Regions from separate parts of the Methylobacterium sp. CM6244 genome, predicted to be linked through region 3. Evidence: predicted binding sites of a transcription regulator. Region 3 holds the regulator's gene; each other region holds the start of a gene.
What was found. Region 3 encodes LexA, which represses DNA repair genes until DNA is damaged. Its sites were predicted from a motif close to TGTTCNNNNTGTGTTCNG; they were not measured.

Region 1 (5,864 bases), 2.2 Mb from region 3:
CGCGCTGAATCCGGGCACCCCTGCGAGCGCCATCGAACCCTTGATCGACATGGTCGACCTCGTCCTGGTGATGACGGTGAATCCCGGCTTCGGAGGGCAGAGTTTCATCCCCTCGACGCTGGAGACCATCGCCCGGATCAAGGCGATGAGCGCCGGACGCGACATCGATATCGAGGTGGATGGCGGCATCACGCCCGAGAATGTGGGCCTCGCCGCTGCCGCCGGAGCCAACGCGTTCGTGGCCGGCAGCGCCGTATTCAAGGGCGGGCCCGCCGGCTATGCCGGGCGCATCGCCGCCATCCGGGCGGGCGCCAGCGGCACCGTCGCATGCTGAAGGCGCTGATCTTCGACGTCGACGGGACACTCGCCGAGACCGAGGACCTGCACCGACAGGCATTCAACCGGGCCTTCGCCGAACTGGGGCTCGACTGGAACTGGTCGCCGGAGGCCTATGCCGACCTTCTCACCGTCATGGGCGGGAAGGAGAGGCTCGCGCATTACGTGCGGACCGAGCATGGCGAGCCGGATGCGCAGCGTCGCGTCCAGATGAGCGAGATCCACGACCGCAAGACCAGGATCTATGGCGATCTCGTCACGCAGGGGGCGCTCGCCCTGCGCCCTGGCATTGCGCGCCTGGTCGAGGAGGCGAAACGCGCGGGCCTACGTCTCGCGGTGGCCAGCACCACGAGCAGGCCCAATATCGATACCTTGATCGCCGTGAATTTCCCCGAGGGCAATCCGTTCGACGCCATCGCCTGCGGCGACGAGGCCGAGCGCAAGAAACCCCATCCAGACGTGTTCGTGCTCGCCCTGAAGCGCCTCGGGGTCGAACCGGGCGAGGCCATCGCCTTTGAGGATTCCGCCCCCGGCATCCGCTCTGCCCTGAATGCCGGCCTGCCGGTCATCGCCACGCGCAGCCTCTATACCGGTGGTCACAGCCTGGAGGGCGCGTTCTCGGCCGTCTCCGATCTCGGCGAGAGGGAGGCGCCGCATAGCCATCTCGCCGGATCGGCATGGCCCGGCGACGTCGTCACTCTCGCGGCGTTGAAGGACTGGCACGCCCGGCACGCGGGGTGACCCCTTTCGCGGGCCGCGGAAACAAAGTCGAGCCCGCGACGATGCCGAGGCAGGCGGTAAAGGCGAGGCGCCACCAGGGCCGCACCGCGCCGCCGTTTCCTTCGTCTGCCATCGCTTCTGTCCCCGTTGCGAGGAGAGAAACTCCCCTGCCGCATCAACGCCGGGGGCCTCACCGCGTTGCCTCGATGAGCGGACCCGGCCTATAACCCGGCCCAACCCCGCTGCGGTGACGCGCGCGCGCACTTCCGCTCCACCTCCGACACGACCCAAGGTCACGCTATGGCCGGCCATTCCCAGTTCAAGAACATCATGCACCGCAAGGGCCGCGTCGATGCGGTCCGTTCCAAGATCTTCGGCAAGCTCGCCCGCGAGATCACGGTTGCGGCCAAGCTCGGCATGCCCGACCCGGCGATGAATGCGCGCCTTCGCGCCGCCATCATCGCGGCACGGGCCGAGAACGTGCCCAAGGACAATATCGAGCGCGCCATCAAGAAGGCCTCGGGCGCCGACGCCGAAAGCTACGACGAGATCCGCTATGAGGGCTACGGCCCGGGCGGCGCTGCCCTCATCGTCGAGGCGCAGACCGACAACCGCAACCGTACCGCCTCCGACGTGCGCTCGGCCTTCACAAAGTCCGGCGGCAGCTTGGCCGAGACCGGCGCTGTCTCCTTCATGTTTGACCATGTCGGCGTGGTGGAGTTCGATGCCAAGGTGGCGGATGCCGACACGATGCTCGAGGCTGCCATCGAGGCAGGCGCCGACGACGTGCGCTCCTCCGAGGACGGCCACGAGATCACCTGCGCCCAGGATTCCTACGGCGAGGTCTCCAAGGCACTGGAGGCCCGCTTCGGCGAGCCGCGCCGCACGGCCCTGATCTGGAAGGCCCAGAACACGATCGAGGTCGACGACGAGACCGGCGAGAAGCTGATCCGCCTCGTCGAAGTCATCGAAGACCAGGACGACGTCCAGAACGTCTACGTCAATTTCGCTCTCTCCGACGCTCTGGTCGCCAAGCTCGAAGGGTGAGCGGCCCGGAGCCACAAGCGATCATTCCAGATCCGATAGTCCCCTTCATGATGGCGGATCCGGGATTCACTCTGGTGCCGCGCGTGCTCGGCTGATCCGGCATCCGCTTCGTTCGAGCGGAGCCAGGATCAGGCTGCTTTTACGGTGTCGAGGAAGCGGTTGACCAACGCCAGCGCGTCAGCGTCCCGAGTCCCGCCATAACGGTTGCCGCCAGGATCAGCCCTGTCGGAACGTTCCCGCTGAACTGAGCTCCGAGCCCGGCGATCGGCAGGATTAGCCAGAGGCAGATGCTCAGGAATCAGTCGGAGCTCCGCCGGCAAGTTTCGATATCCGCATTGGAATTCTGATTTTTCGGATACGTCGGGCTTATGGAACGGGAGCTTACGCGCGCGTCGCCGGTATCCGCGACGAGCTACGCGCTGGAGACGTAGAGACGGGCGACGAGATCCGGTGGGACGGCGGTGACCACGACGCTGTGGGTCCGTCCCCCCATGGATAGGATCGTTTCCCGCCAGCTCAGGCGACGAGGGCGGCAATGTCTTGCCCATGCCATCGCCCATGCCTTGGCACAAGACTTCGTTCACGATATGTCCTTAACGCTCAGATCGGCGCGGCGCTCGCGCCCGGACCTGTCCAACCCATGATTTTGTCACCTCTGGTTTTGAGCGCATGACCGGCTCCGTCCGCATCCTCGGCATCGATCCCGGCCTGCGCCGGACCGGCTGGGGTCTCATCTCCGTCGTCGGGACGAAACTGACCTATATCGATTGCGGCGTGGTGACCTCGGATGGAGACCTGCCCCTCGCCCTGCGCCTGCGGGAGTTGCACGAGGGCATCACCCGCGTGGTGTCGGGGTTCTCGCCCGACGAAGTCGCCGTGGAGGAGACTTTCGTCAACAAGGACGCGCAGGCGACGCTGAAGCTCGGCCACGCTCGCGCCATCGCCCTGCTGGTGCCGGCTCTGGCTGGTCTGCCGGTCTCGGAATACGCCGCCAACCTGGTGAAGAAGACCGTCTGTGGCTCGGGCCATGCCGAGAAGGTGCAGATCCAGGCGATGGTGAAGTTTCTGATGCCCAAGGCCGAGTTCAAGACGGCGGATGCCGCCGATGCCCTCGCCATCGCCGTCACCCATGCCAATCATCGCGGTGCGCATGCGCTGAAGAAGCTCCACGCTCCCGTCGCCGGGGTGAGCGGGCTTGCCGCCGCACGGATCGCGGCGGCTCTGGCGAAGAGGTGAGCATGTCCTCTCCCGGCGCTGGGCGCGGGGAGAGGGGACTTTACGTCCTGGGCGGGTTTACTGGGCCTTGAACTCGCCCTCCAGGCGCAGGCTCACCTCGTCGCTCACTGCCGGCACGAAGGCCGAGACACCGAAATCCGAACGCTTGATCACGGCCCAGCCATCGAAGCCCACGGTGTAGCGCTTGTCGACGGGGTTGGTGCCGGCTTGGTTGAACGTGGCGTCGAAGGAGACGGGTTTCGTCACACCCTTCAGGGTGAGGGTGCCGGTGATCCGCGCCGTGGTCGGGCTGGTGGGCTCCACCAGGGTCGCCGTGTAGGTGGCGGTGGGGAACTTGGCCGTGTCGAAGAACTCGGGGGCCTGGAGATGCTTGTTCAAGGCATCGTTGAGGCCGTTGATGCTGGCCATGCCGATGGTGACGCTGAGCTGGCTCTTTGCCGGCTCCTTCGGATCCAGAACGGCCTTGGCCGCCACATCGGTGATCTGCCCATAATAGGTCGAGTAGCCGAGATGGATCACCGACCAGGTGATCTTGCCGTGTGCCGGATCGAGCACGTAGGTGCCGGGCTTGACCTGGGTCGGGTCGCGCGACGGACCGGCTTCGGGTGGCGTCTCCTGCGCGTAGGCGCAGGGCGAGGCCAGAAGCAGGAGGGCGAGGAGGCGCGTGCGCATCATGCGGTCACTTTCTCTATGGCTGGTCGGACAGGAGGGCCGGTCCCTGATAAGACCCTGTCTCTGATGACGAGATGATGCATGATCGGCAAGCTGAAGGGTGTGGTGGATTCCTACGGAGAGGATTTCGTGATCCTCGACGTGCAGGGGGTCGGCTACGTGGTGCATTGTTCCGCCCGGACCTTGCAGCGGATGCCGGGCGCGGGCGAGGCCGCTTCCCTCGCCATCGAGACCCATGTCCGCGAGGACATGATCCGGCTCTATGGTTTCCGCTCCGATGCCGAGCGCGAATGGTTTCGCCTGCTTCAGACCGTTCAGGGGGTCGGCTCCAAGGTGGCCCTCGGCCTGCTCTCCGTGCTGGAGCCGGAGGCCCTCGCCACCGCCATCGCCATGGGCGACAAGACCGCCATCGCCCGCGCCCCCGGGGTCGGGCCACGCCTCGCCGCCCGGCTCACCGCCGAATTGAAGGACAAGGCCCCCGCCTTCGCGCCGATCGACCCCGCCGTCCTGGCCCTCTCCGGAGCGGTGGAGGATCGAACCGCGCCTCAGCCCGCCGCCGATGCCATCTCGGCCCTGGTCAATCTCGGTTACGCCCCGGTCCAGGCCTCCGCCGCCATCGCCGCCGCGATGAAGGGAGCCGGTGAGGGCGCCGAAGCCAAGACCCTTATCCGCCTTGGCCTGCGCGAACTCGCCCGGTGAATCGGATGGTCCAAGGCGCAAATCCGCGTCCGGCCCGACGCCTGTTTTAACGGTTTATGCTACATAGTTGCCCATCGTCCCACGGGAGAACCAGCTTTCGTCCTTCCGGTAAACTGTCTAATCCGCTATCGACCGGAGCCCCGACTGGGCGGACCGCGCTCCGGGATTGAATATGACGGGCTTCTGGACATTCCTGGCGACCGCGCTGGTCTCCTGCGCGGCAGTGGCACCGGCGCTGGCCGCCGATCCGGCCGGCGTGCAGCCACCCGTTCCGGATGCGCCTTCGCCGTTCTTTCTCTTTACCGATACCCAGGTGAGCTACCATTACCAGTTCCCCGCCGCCGAGCCGGGTATACGGGTGCGGGACGCCGACGGGTCGTTCCGCTCGCGCGGTATCCCCAAACAAATCTTCAATGTCGCGCATGCCAATGCCTGGGCCTACGGCACCAATCTGTTCTCGCTCGACATCCTGAAATCCGGAGCGCAGGAGCGAGCCGGTACCACCAACGCGCCTGGCGGGTTCCTGCTTCGCGATGAGGGTGCGACGGAAGTCTACGGCCTCTACCGCGGCACACTCAGCCTCAACGCGCTCACCGGGACCAAGGCGTTCGTGGTGCCCGGCCTCGTCAAGGATATCTCCCTGTCCTACGGGTTCGACGCCAACACGAAGGATACCGCCTTCGGCCCCCGCAAGCGCAATGTCGTCGGCGGTCTTAACCTTTCCTTCGACGTGCCGGCCGGTTTTCTCAACGCCTCGGTCCATGCCTACAAGGAGTGGAACCGCAACGGCTTCAATCCCTATCCGAACCGGGACATCAGCTACGATACCGTCCCCGAGATCGAGATCGCCTATAGCTTCCCGTTGGCCTTCACCGGCCTGCCGCTCAGCGTCACCGGCATCAACAACATTGTCCTGCCCAAGGGGCGCGGTGTCCGTAATCCAGCGATCTTCGCCTTCAATCGAGAGACGGGGCTCGAATTCGTCTCCCGCACCAATCTGGTGCTCGACCTCGGCAAGCTCGTCTACGACCAGCCCAACCGCGTCGATGTGTTCATCGGCTTCCAGTACTGGCTGAACAAGTTCGGCAATCTCGAAACGGCGACCCTGAAGGGTACGGAAGAGAAGAGCTTCCTCGCTGGCGTCGCGTTCCACG
Region 2 (5,864 bases), 1.7 Mb from region 3:
TGATCCGAGGCTCGGCCGGCGATTATCTCGGCGACCGCATGCGGCGCGGGCTGATCCTGGTCGGATCCGCAGGGGCTCATGCAGGATCGCGGATGATCGCAGGCACGATCGCGGCCCTCTCGGTGGGTGACCATCCGGGCTACGGCATGCGGCGTGGGACGATCCTCGCAGGCGGACACGGTGCCCTGAGCCCGAGTTTCGTCGAGACGGGAACGCACGATCTCGTGTTCTTGCGCCTGCTCGCCCGATCCCTGCGCGCCCTCAGCCCCGCCCATGCCGACCTCGCGGCGGGTGCGCTCAAGCGCTATTCCGGCGATCTCGCCACCCTCGGCAAGGGTGAACTCTGGGTTACGGCCGCCTGAGAAACCGGGCGAGTCCCTTGCCGGCGGCGCTCTGCGCCGTCGGCGGAGTCATCACGTATCCTTTAGCCCGGTGCGATCCTGCTGATCGACCGTTGATCGCCCCGCCCTCATTCTCCGGGGCTCTGAACTCATAGGCCACGGCGCTGGCCGGGAAACCCGGATCGCTCAGATCACGGCTCGCAAGGTTCGTTTCGTCGGAGACGAGAGGCCGGATCGGGACTATCACTCCGTTCGCGACATGCTGGCTAGGCGTCGCCGCGACCCGAAAACTGGTTTCTACGGTACGAGTCTCAGGATCGCCGGACCTGCGCGACTCCCAATCCTGCATTTACTTGCCAGGCCCCGCTCCCATGCAGGAGCTGCATCGTCCCCTTGAAAGCCGGACACCGTTCTCGCGAACATCACAGTGATCATTGTTGCTGATCTGAATGATGCAGAATTATTCTGATTAACAAATGGTTGTAGAAGGTGCGGAGCGGATGTCGCACCGGTGGATCTGGATCATCGGTCGCTCTGAAGGAGAAATACCCTCAGGTGCGCCAGAACACGTGGCCGATTCCCAATTCCTCACCTGGGTCTAACCTTTACCCTTCGTTGACGGCTGCTGCTGTATTCGATGGATGTTGTTGCAGGAATGCGACAGACCTCACGCCCGACCAAGCCTACAAGCGCTCAGGCTTAATGCCCATCAGGACCAGACACACAATGAAAAGACTGCTTCTCGCTACGACCGTTCTCGCCGGCCTGACTGCTGTCGCTTCGGCCGCCGACCTTCCCCGTCGCGCCGCTCCGCCGGTCTTCGTTCCGGTCCCGGTCTTCACGTGGACGGGCTTCTACGCCGGTATCAACGCCGGTTACGCTTTCGACGCCGGCAAGGAAGGCCCCAACTCCTTCCCGGTGGCGAGCCGCTTCACCGCCGCTGGCACCCCGCAGGTCGCCACGTTCAGCAAGGACAGCCAGGACGGCTTCTCCGGCGGCGCGCAGATCGGTTACAACTACCAGTTCACCCCGGGTTCGGGCGTGGTCGTCGGTATCGAAGCCGACGCCCAGTACCTCGATTTCGGCGCCAAGCGTCGTGACTCAGGCGTCGTTGCCGCTCCCGGCTTCGCCATCAACGACCCGCGTGGCCTCTCCAGCCTCGACTTCTTCGGTACCGTCCGCGGTCGCCTCGGCTACGCTTTCGACCGCACCCTCGTGTACGGCACCGGCGGCTTCGCTTACGGCGCTGGCAGCACCGACCGTAGCTTCGGCGGCTTCCAGGGCAACGACGACTTCCGCACCGGCTACGCCGTCGGCGGTGGTATCGAATACGCTCTCCCCACCGACTCGTTCTTCAACTTCTTCCGCGCTTCCGCTGTGACGCTGAAGGTCGAAGGCCTGTACGTGAACCTCGATCGCGGCACCCGCAACCAGGGCGCCTTCATCATCAACACCGCCGCCAACAACGCTGTCGTGCAGTCGATCAGCAGCGGTCGTCGCGACGACGAGTTCGCCGTCGTCCGCGCCGGCCTGAACTACAAGTTCGGCACCTACTAGGATCGTCCATAATCTCCGCGCAGTCCTTCTCGAGGGCTGCGCGGCTCAGGATCGTCCAAACGAAAAACCCGGCCTGGCGGCCGGGTTTTTTGCGTTGGTATGGGTTCGTCGCACAGTGACGGGGAAGCGGTGCTTCCCCTGTCTCATGCCAGACCTCGATCAGCCCGCCTCAACCCGCACTCGGCATCAGATGTCGAGCACGGCCTCGTCGGCGAAGGCGGCGCGTTCGGAGATGAAGGCGAAGCGGGCTTCGGGCTTGTTGCCCATCAGCCGCTCCACGGCGTCGCCCGTGGAGACGCGTGCCTCGTCGAGGACCGCGACGCGCAGAAGGGTACGCTTCTTCGGGTCCATGGTCGTCTCCTTCAACTGCGCCGGCATCATCTCGCCGAGCCCCTTGAAGCGGCTGATCTCGACCTTGGCACCCTTGAACGTGGTCTTGATGACCCGCTCCTTATCGGCATCGTCACGGGCATAGGCCGTCTTCGCGCCGTGCTGGAGGCGGTAGAGCGGCGGGATCGCGAGGTAGAGATGGCCCTTGTCGATGAGCTTGGGCATCTGGCGATAGAAGAAGGTGATCAGCAGGGATGCGATATGGGCGCCGTCGACATCGGCGTCGGTCATGATGATGACCTTCTCGTAGCGAAGATCCTCGCCCTTGTAGCTGTTGCCCGTGCCGCAACCGAGCGCCTGGGTCAGGTCGGAGATGAGCTGGTTGGCGCCCATCTTGTCGCGACTGGCCGAGGCCACGTTGAGGATCTTGCCGCGCAGGGGCAGGATCGCCTGGCTGGCGCGGTCGCGCGCCTGCTTTGCCGAGCCGCCCGCGGAATCACCCTCGACGATGAAGATTTCCGAGCCGGCCGTACCGGCCTTCGAGCAATCGGCGAGCTTGCCCGGCAGACGTAGCTTGCGGGTCGCGGATTTGCGCGCGACCTCTTTCTCCTGGCGTCGGCGCAGGCGCTCCTCGGCCCGGTCGATCACCCAGTCGAGAAGTTTGTTGGCCTGGGCCGGGGAGGCGGCGAGCCAATGGTCGAACGCGTCGCGGATCGCCGTCTCGACAATCCTCGAGGCTTCCACGGTGGCGAGCTTGTCCTTGGTCTGGCCCTGGAATTCCGGCTCGCGGATGAAGACGGAGAGCATCGAGGCGCAGGTCGCCATGACGTCATCCGTTGTGACGGAGGTCATGCGCTTAGCCTGGCCGACGCGTTCGGCATGTTCGCGCAGCGCCCGCAGCAGGGCGACGCGCAGGCCGCTTTCATGCGTGCCACCCTCGGCGGTGGGGATGGTGTTGCAATAGGAGTGCGAGACCCCGTCCTCCACCACCATCCAGGCGACGGCCCATTCGAGGGAGCCATGGCCACCGGGCTTCGTCACCTTGCCGGCGAAAACCGCATCGGTGACGAGTTCCTTGCCCTCGAGATCGCGGGCGAGATAATCGCGCAGGCCGCCGGGGAAGCGGTGCACGGTCTCTGCCGGGACGTCGTCCATCCCCTCGATCAGGGACGGCGCGCAACGCCAGCGGATTTCGACGCCGCCGAACAGGTAGGCCTTTGACCGGGCCATCTTGAACAGCCGGCGCGGATCGAATTTCAGAGCTCCGAAGATCTCGGCATCGGGATGGAAGCGCACCCGGGTGCCGCGACGGTTCTGCACCCGGCCGACCTCCACCAGAGGCCCCTGCACGTGGCCACGCGAGAACGTCTGGCGGTACAGGGTCTGGCTGCGGGCGACCTCGACCTCGAGGCTGTCCGAGAGGGCATTGACCACGGAGATGCCGACGCCATGAAGGCCGCCCGAGGTCTCGTAGACCTTCGAGTCGAATTTTCCGCCGGCGTGCAGCGTCGTCATGATGACTTCGAGGGCGGATTTGCCGGGGAATTTCGGATGCGGGTCCACCGGGATACCGCGTCCGTTATCGGTGATGACGAGGTGGCCCGTCGCCTCCAGTTCCACCTCGATGTAGCTGGCATGGCCGGCCACAGCCTCGTCCATGGAATTGTCGATCACCTCGGCGAAGAGATGGTGCAGGGCGCGTTCGTCGGTGCCGCCGATATACATGCCCGGCCGGCGCCGGACGGGCTCCAGCCCCTCCAGCACTTCGATCGACGAGGCGTCGTAGCCGGCCTCGGCTGTTTCGATGGGCGCCTTGTCGAGGGGCGCTCGGGCGGCGGAGGAAGCCTTGGCACCGCGAACCGGCGCCTGGCCGCCTGCGAACAGATCGCTCGGCCGGCCGACGGCGGGGGCCGCAACGGCCTGGCGTGAGGTCTCGCGCTGAGTCATGTGCCAACCATACAGGAACGAAACGGAAACGTGAAGCGCCGCCATGAGGGCGCGGGAGGTCTCTCCCCGTGTTCCTGCACAGCTTGCGCCGATTCCCTTAACGCTGTGTCGTCGGGATTTCGGAGGGACCGGCGCGGTCGCTGCGCCCTGCCCTTTCCCCGGTCGCTATCCGTACCCCTGCTGGCACTCTGAAGGAGTTGCGGCGCAATGGGGGCGAGTTCCACGACGCCGGTTCGACAGGGCCGCCATTCAGCGGCGACGGAGGGGGATCCAGTGTCCAGCTGGAAAGGCCGAGCGGTCAGCTTCCGACCCGGCCGCCCCCGCGCTTCGTGATGGCGACGATGGCCGGGCGGGGCGGCATCGCATCGTCGAAATCCGGCCACCGGGTCGAAGGTGCCTCGAACGTGGCGGGAGCGGCCTTCGGATCCTCCTCGTCGGCCTCGCCGGGATGCTGGACGGCGACGAAGAACGTGGTGTCGTCCGGTGTGAAGTAGGGGCCGCACATCTCCGCGCCGTTGGGCACCCGGAAGAAGTGCTTGCCGGTTCCCCGTCCCTGCCCGTCCGTCTCCATGGCCCAGATTCCGTCGTTCCGGCCCGTCTTCGATGGCGAGTTCCCGTCGGTGGCGACCCAGAGCCGACCCTGTCCGTCGACCGAGCAATTGTCCGGCATGCCGAACCAGCCGTCCTTCGTCGTCGCGGAGGAGAAGGTGGCGCCGACCGTAGCGATGGAGGGATCGCCGCATTTGACGAGGATCTCCCAGGCGAAGCCCGGTGCCGCATGGTCGCCCTCGTCGGGGGTCAGCTCCACGATGTGGCCGAAGCGGTTGTCGGGCCTCGGATTGGCGGCGTTCACCTCGTCGGGTTTGCGTTTCACGTTGTTGGTGAGCATGACATAGACCTTGCCGGTCTTCGGATTGGCCTCGACGTCTTCCGGGCGATCCATCTTGGTGGCGCCGAGGAGGTCGGCGGCACGCCGTGCCTCGATGACCACGTCGGCCTGGGAGCGGAACCCGTTCTCCGTCGTCAGGGGGCCTTGTCCGAAGACCAGCGGCATCCAGGCGCCGCGTCCGTCGGCATCGAACCGGGCGACGTGGAGCGTGCCGGAATCGAGGATATCGCGGTTGGCCCGCCGGTCGGCGAGATTTACGGCCGCGTCCGTCACGAACTTGTAGACGTAGTCGAAACGCTCATCGTCGCCCTGGTAGACCACGTAGCGGCCGCTCTTCGAGACGATGCCGGCGGCGCCTTCGTGCTTGAACCGGCCCATGGCGGTGCGCTTCGTCGGGACGGAGGCGGGATCGAACGGGTCGATTTCCACGACCCAGCCGAAGCGGTTCGGCTCGTTCGGCTCCTTGGAGAGGTCGAAGCGCTCGTGGAAGCGTCCCCAGGCATAGGCGTTGCCGGGCAGGCCGAGACGCTTGTGGTTGGTCGCCTCAGCAGAACCCTCGGCGAGGGAGCCCGAGAAGTAATAGTTGATATTCTCCTCGCAGGTGAGCCACGTCCCCCAGGGGGTGGTTCCGCCGGCGCAGTTGTTGATCATGCCCTTCACCGTACGGCCCACAGGATCGGCCGTCGTCTTCAGCCGGTCGGAGCCTGCGGCGGGACCGGACAAAGTCATCACCGTCTCCGCGGTGATGCGCCGGGCGTGAGGCGAGTTCGGCACCACGGCCCATTTGCCGTCCGTTCGCT
Region 3 (5,864 bases):
GAACATGCCGGTCTTGGCGTGAAGCTTGCCGATGTCGATGACGTCAGGTCCGATCGTACCGGTCTTGATCGGAAGCTCGACTTGGTTGTCGCCCACGGAGATCGTGCTGGAGGCGCTCATGGAGACGTGGACCCTTTCTTGGCAGAAGGCAGACCTTGGCAGAGGGGAGCGCCGGTCCGCATGGCGACACCCACCACTTCGGCCCGGAGCGCACGGGCAGACCTATGCTGCAAGTGCTCACACATCTATCGGGTTAGCGGATCGGCCCACCGCCTTCAACCGATCCCCCTCTCCACGCTATCGCTGAAGCGAAAACCGGGCCGATCTGTCACCGGTTCGATGCATGCGATCAGGCGGACGCCGTCTGATCGGCCAGGCGGCCCAGACATTCTTCCCGTCCGAGTACGGCCATGACGTCGAAAACCGGGGGCGAGGTCGCGCGCCCGGTCAGCGCGGCCCGAAGGGGCTGCGCGATCAGGCCGAGCTTGAGTGCGTTCTCCTCCGCGAACCGGCGCACTGCGCCTTCCGTCGAGGCCGCGTTCCATTCCGGCAGGTCGGCGAGAGCCGGCAAGATCGCGGCGAGGCGCTGGCGGGCCTCTTCGCTCAGCAGCGTCTTCGCTTTGTCATCGAGATTGAGCGGCCGGGAGGCGGTGAGGTAATAGGCGCTGTCGAGAAGCTCGACCAGGGTCTTGGCGCGTTCCTTCAGGCCGGGCATCGCCGCCCGCAGCTTGTCACGAAGCTCGTGGGACAGGGTCGTGGGCAATCCGCGATCGGCGGCGAGGGCCGGCAGGATCGTCTCGATCGCATCGATCAGCACGGCATCCTCCGCGCCGCGGATGTAGAGCCCATTGAGGTTCTCGAGCTTGGCGAAGTCGAAACGGGCAGCGGAGCGTCCGATCGACTTGAGATCGAAGGCAGCGATCATTTCCTCCGTCGAGAACACCTCCTGGTCGCCATGGCTCCAGCCGAGGCGGACGAGGTAGTTGCGCAAGGCGGCGGGCAGGTAGCCGAGGTCGCGATAAGCATCGACCCCGAGCGCGCCGTGGCGCTTCGAGAGCTTGGCGCCGTCAGCACCGTGGATGAGCGGGATATGGGCCATGATGGGCGCGGACCAACCGAGCGCATCATAGATCTGGCCCTGCCGTGCGGCGTTCGTGAGGTGGTCGTCGCCACGGATCACATGGGTGACGCCCATGTCGTGATCGTCGACGACGACCGCGAGCATGTAGGTCGGATTGCCGTCGGAACGGAGCAGGACGAGGTCGTCGAGATCCTTGTTGGCCCAGGTCACGCGGCCCTGAACCTGATCCTCCACCGCCGTCTCGCCCTCGGATGGGGCGCGCAGGCGGATGACCGGCTTCACGCCCGCCGGTGCCTCCGAAGGATCGCGGTCGCGCCAACGCCCGTCATAGCGCATGGGACGTCCCTCGGCCCGCGCGGCTTCGCGCATGGCGGTGAGTTCGTCCGGCGTCGCGTAGCAATGATAGGCGTTGCCCGAAGCGAGCAGGCTTTCCGCTACCTCGCGGTGCCGCGCGGCGCGGGCGAACTGGTAGACGACGTCCCCATCCCAATCGAGCCCGAGCCAGCGGAGCCCGTCGAGAATCGCATCGATGGCGCCCTGGGTCGAGCGCTCCCGATCGGTATCCTCGATGCGCAGCAGCATTCTGCCGCCGAAATGACGGGCATAAAGCCAGTTGAAGAGCGCCGTGCGCGCTCCCCCGATATGCAGGTACCCCGTAGGGGAGGGGGCAAAGCGCGTAACGACGGGTGACGACATCGGGCGGTTAAACTTGTGCGTGAAATGAGAGGGCGGATCGACCGGCCCGGATCGGCGCATGTAGCATGCGTTTTCGATGACGTTAAGAAAGCGTGGCGCCGAGTCGCGAAACGGGGACGATTTCGCGCGGGCGGCATCTCTCGCGCTTCGTGAGCCGTGAGGAGAGACGCAGCCGGAGATGGCGCAGGCCAGTGCGCGAGCCACGGGTGCGACGGGTGCCGCCTTGGCCTCGTCACGCTCACCCGCGATCCTGATCGGCGCGATTAGACGCTGGATCGTCGACGGGCTGGTTCAGGAATCCGAACAGAGGCGCCTGTTTCCCTGGCTTGCCGTCACGTTCGGTTTTGGCATCCTCGTCTGTTTCACCGCCACGGATGGTCAGCCTGCGCTGGCAGCACCCCTCCTCGTCGCGTCCGCACTCTCTGCCCTCGCACTTCGCCTCGGTTCGAGGCCCGTGGCCTTGGCATTGGTTCTCGGACTTGCCGTAGCCTTCCTGGGTTTCGCGGCCGCCACCCTGAGGATGCAGGTCGTAGCGGCACCCGTCCTGGCCCGGACGACGATTGCCCCGCTCACCGGATTGGTCGAAGCCCTCGACGAACGGGAAGTCGGCGCCCGCCTGATCGTTCTCGTGGAGAGTTTCGCCAACCTCCCGCCGGATCGCCGGCCCACGCGGGTCCGCGTTTCCTACAAGAAGGCCCTTGCGCTGAAGCCCGGCGATTTCATTTCGGCGACGGCACGGCTCCTGCCGCCGCCCGACGCGGCCCGCCCCGGCGGATATGATTTCGCCCGGGATGCCTATTTTCGCGGGATCGGTGCCGTCGGTTCCCTGGTAGGCAAGATCGACGTCAAGCATCCGCCCAGGCCTTTGCCCCGCTCGGTAGCGCTGGCAGCCGCCGTAGACGACGCCCGCAACGCGCTGACCCGGCGCATCACCGACGCCAATGGCGGGCAGGCCGGCGCGGTGGCCGCCGCCCTCGTAACGGGCAAGCGCGGCCTCATCAATGCCGAGACCAACGAGGTTCTGCGTGCGGCGGGAATTCACCACGTCGTCTCGATTTCCGGCCTCCACATGGTGCTCGCAGCCGGCGTCGTGTTCTGGCTCGTCCGCGCGCTGCTCGCCCTCATTCCGGGGCTCGCCCTGGTTTGGCCGATCAAGAAGATCGCCGCCGGCTTCGCCATGGTGGGTGTCACGGCCTATTGCGTCTTCTCGGGCTGGGATATCGCTGCCGAACGCTCGCTCATCATGACGTTGGTGATGCTCGGCGCGATCCTGGTAGATCGCCCGGCTTTGAGCATGCGAAACCTCGCGCTCGCTGCCCTCATCGCCCTCGCGCGCGAGCCGGACGGGATTCTCGGCCCGAGCTTTCAGATGTCGTTCGGCGCGGTTGCGGGCCTCATCGCTTGCGCCGGTGCGCTCAATCGCTGGATGCCGCCACGCGAAGGTGCGGGCCTCTTGGCCCGAACCTGGCGGTTTCTGGCTGTCGCGGTCCTTGGCACGCTGGCGACGACCTTGATCGCCCAGATCGCCACGGCGCCCTTCGCGACCTATCATTTCCAGACCGTCCAGCCCTTCGGCATCGTCGGCAATGCCCTGACCTTGCCCCTCGTCTCCCTGGCGGTGATGCCGGCGGCGGTTCTTGGGATCCTCGCCTATCCCTTCGCACTGGACCAGCCGGTCTGGTGGGCGATGGGGCTCGCCGTACGCGGGATGCTCACGATCTCCGGCTGGATCAGCGGGTTCGGACACGCCACGCTCGTCGTCCCGGCCTATGGCAGCACGGCACTCTGCCTGCTTGCTCTCGCTCTGCTCCTGCTGACACTTCCCGTCTCGAGCTTACGCTGGATCGGCCTTGCTCCGGCCGCTCTCGGTGTCGTGCTCGCTACCATGCCGCCGCGTTACGACGTCTACATCGACCGTGAGGGTGGCGGTGCAGCCTTCCGCGACGGGGACGGCCGATTGAGCATTCTCGGCAGCCCGCCGGCCTTCGTCCTCGAACAATGGCTCAAGGCGGATGGCGATTCGCGGAAAGTCGCCGCCGTCGCAGCCTCGCCGAGAAGCCGATGCGATACCGTCGGATGCGTCGTCGAGTTAGGACCGGGTCGGATCGTCGCCCTCGTCAAGGACAAGCGGGCCTTCGCGGAGGATTGCGAACGGGCGAGTGTGATCATCGCCCGCCGTGACGCTCCCAAAGACTGCCGGGCCGGCTTCGTCATCGATCGCGCATACCTAGCCCTACGCGGCGCCACCGCCATCCGTTTCGGCCCTGAAGGACCGCAGGTCACGTCCGCCCACCAACCTCATTCTCGTCCGCCATGGCGGCGGGCGGTCGCTGTCGTCACGCCGTCCCCTTCGCCTCCGAAGGAATCGGGACCAAGTCCGAAACCCATAGAACCCGAGGGCGACGACGGCGATCCGTCATCCGAAACGCAGTCGGACGGGCTTCAGTAACGACGGACCAGGCTGACGAGCCGCCCCTGGATCTGAACACGATCCGGACCCAGAACCCTCGTCTCGTAGGCTGGGTTTGCCGCTTCCAGAGCGATGGAGGAACCGCGGCGACGCAGGCGCTTCAATGTGGCCTCTTCATCGTCAATGAGGGCAACGATGATGTCGCCCGTATTCGCAGTGTCCTGCTTCTTGATCACGACAAGATCACCATCGAGGATACCCGCTTCGATCATCGAATCGCCACGGACCTCCAGCGCGTAATGTTCGCCGCCGGCCAGGAAGTCCGGTGATAGCGTCACGGAATGGCTCTGGTTCTGTATGGCGGAGATCGGCGTGCCGGCCGCGATCCGTCCCATGACCGGGATTGTGATCGACCTTCCGCTCTCGTCCTGGGCCTGGGTCGTTGGCTGGCGCAGGGACGGCATCGCCTTGGACCGACCGCCTTCGACGACGCTCGGCGTGAAGCGGCGAACTTCACCGGCGGGAGCGGGCTTCGACGCCGGTGCACCGGTCAGGCTCTCAGGCATCCGGATCACTTCGATCGCCCTGGCGCGATTCGGCAAACGACGCAGAAATCCGCGCTCTTCGAGGGCCGTGATCAACCGGTGGATCCCCGACTTCGATTTGAGATCGAGGGCGTCCTTCATCTCGTCGAAGGAGGGCGGGACACCACTCTCCTGCATCCGTTGTTGGATGAATTGGAGAAGATCCAGCTGCTTACGCGTCAACATACAGATCACTCTTCCACTGAAGCCAATGGCCGCGACTAACGCCGCTGAAACAAAACACGAACACGGTAGACGTTCCGCAAGTGTTCTGCAAGGGTTCCGTTAACCCGGTGGTAGAGTTTGTTCCTGAGGTGCAATGTTCCGCTCAAGCGGCCTTACCGCGGGCCGGCTTGGCGTCCGCCGGTATCACCCGCCGGGCCCTTCAATCATCCGAAGGGGCTTCGTGCCGCGGGGGCTTACCCCGCCACTGTATGGCGGGCCTTCGCGGTGTCCGGCGGAGCCGCGCGCCCAGTCCCCGCCGATGACTTAGTCGGTCACCGACGGCCGGGGAGCCATGCGATATGGCGGGTACTCTGGCGGCAGCGTCGATCAGTCGAGATAGTCACCATATTTCTCGACATGGCTGGCGAGGCCGAGGCCGTGCTCGCGCACGAGGCGTTCCGCCAGATCTGCATCGCGCGCTTCCAATGCCTTGATGATCGCCACGTGTTCCTTGATCGAGTTGGCCGCGCGTTCCCCCTGACGCAGCGCGGTGTTGCGAATACCGCGGACATGCATCAGCAGGTTGCTGGTGATGTCTTTGATCACGTCGCACTGGCCGAGCGAAATGATCTTCTGGTGGAAGCGAATGTTGGCTTCCGAATACTCGTCGAGATGATCCGACGGGCGTCCTTCATAGAATTCTGGAAAGTGCTCACGCAGGCAGAGAAGTTGTTCGTCGGTGGCACGCTCGCAGGCGAGGCGCGCAGCCATGCTCTCCAAGGCAGACCAAGCCTGGATCATGCTGACAATTTCTTTCTTCGACTTCTTGATGACGAAGACACCGCGACGGGCCTCGAACCGCACGAAGCCTTCCTGCTCCAATACCGTCAGCGCTTCGCGCACAGGGGTGCGGCTCACGCCAAGGTTC

Region 1: ruvC (crossover junction endodeoxyribonuclease RuvC) is a predicted target of LexA. The motif match lies at 2,681-2,698, and genes of this name have one in related genera.
Region 2: parE (DNA topoisomerase IV subunit B) is a predicted target of LexA. The motif match lies at 4,189-4,206, and genes of this name have one in related genera.

What each region holds. Positions count from the first base shown of each region.
Region 1 is NZ_CM139247.1:173,878-179,741, reverse strand. Features, by position in the region: gene rpe (ribulose-phosphate 3-epimerase) at 1-334, shown strand, start outside; gene ACYQML_RS00860 (HAD-IA family hydrolase) at 328-1,077, shown strand; gene ACYQML_RS00855 (YebC/PmpR family DNA-binding transcriptional regulator) at 1,357-2,103, shown strand; gene ruvC (crossover junction endodeoxyribonuclease RuvC) at 2,773-3,339, shown strand; gene ACYQML_RS00845 (YceI family protein) at 3,397-4,014, opposite strand; gene ruvA (Holliday junction branch migration protein RuvA) at 4,093-4,710, shown strand; gene ACYQML_RS00835 (hypothetical protein) at 4,883-5,864, shown strand, end outside.
Region 2 is NZ_CM139247.1:4,060,251-4,066,114, forward strand. Features, by position in the region: gene ACYQML_RS19115 (formylmethanofuran dehydrogenase subunit C) at 1-362, shown strand, start outside; gene ACYQML_RS19120 (outer membrane protein) at 1,068-1,898, shown strand; gene parE (DNA topoisomerase IV subunit B) at 2,085-4,175, opposite strand; gene ACYQML_RS19130 (PhoX family protein) at 4,474-5,864, opposite strand, start outside.
Region 3 is NZ_CM139247.1:2,391,913-2,397,776, forward strand. Features, by position in the region: gene gltA (citrate synthase) at 1-120, opposite strand, end outside; gene gltX (glutamate--tRNA ligase) at 350-1,777, opposite strand; gene ACYQML_RS11070 (ComEC/Rec2 family competence protein) at 1,956-4,226, shown strand; gene lexA (transcriptional repressor LexA) at 4,220-4,957, opposite strand; gene ACYQML_RS11080 (GntR family transcriptional regulator) at 5,324-5,864, opposite strand, start outside.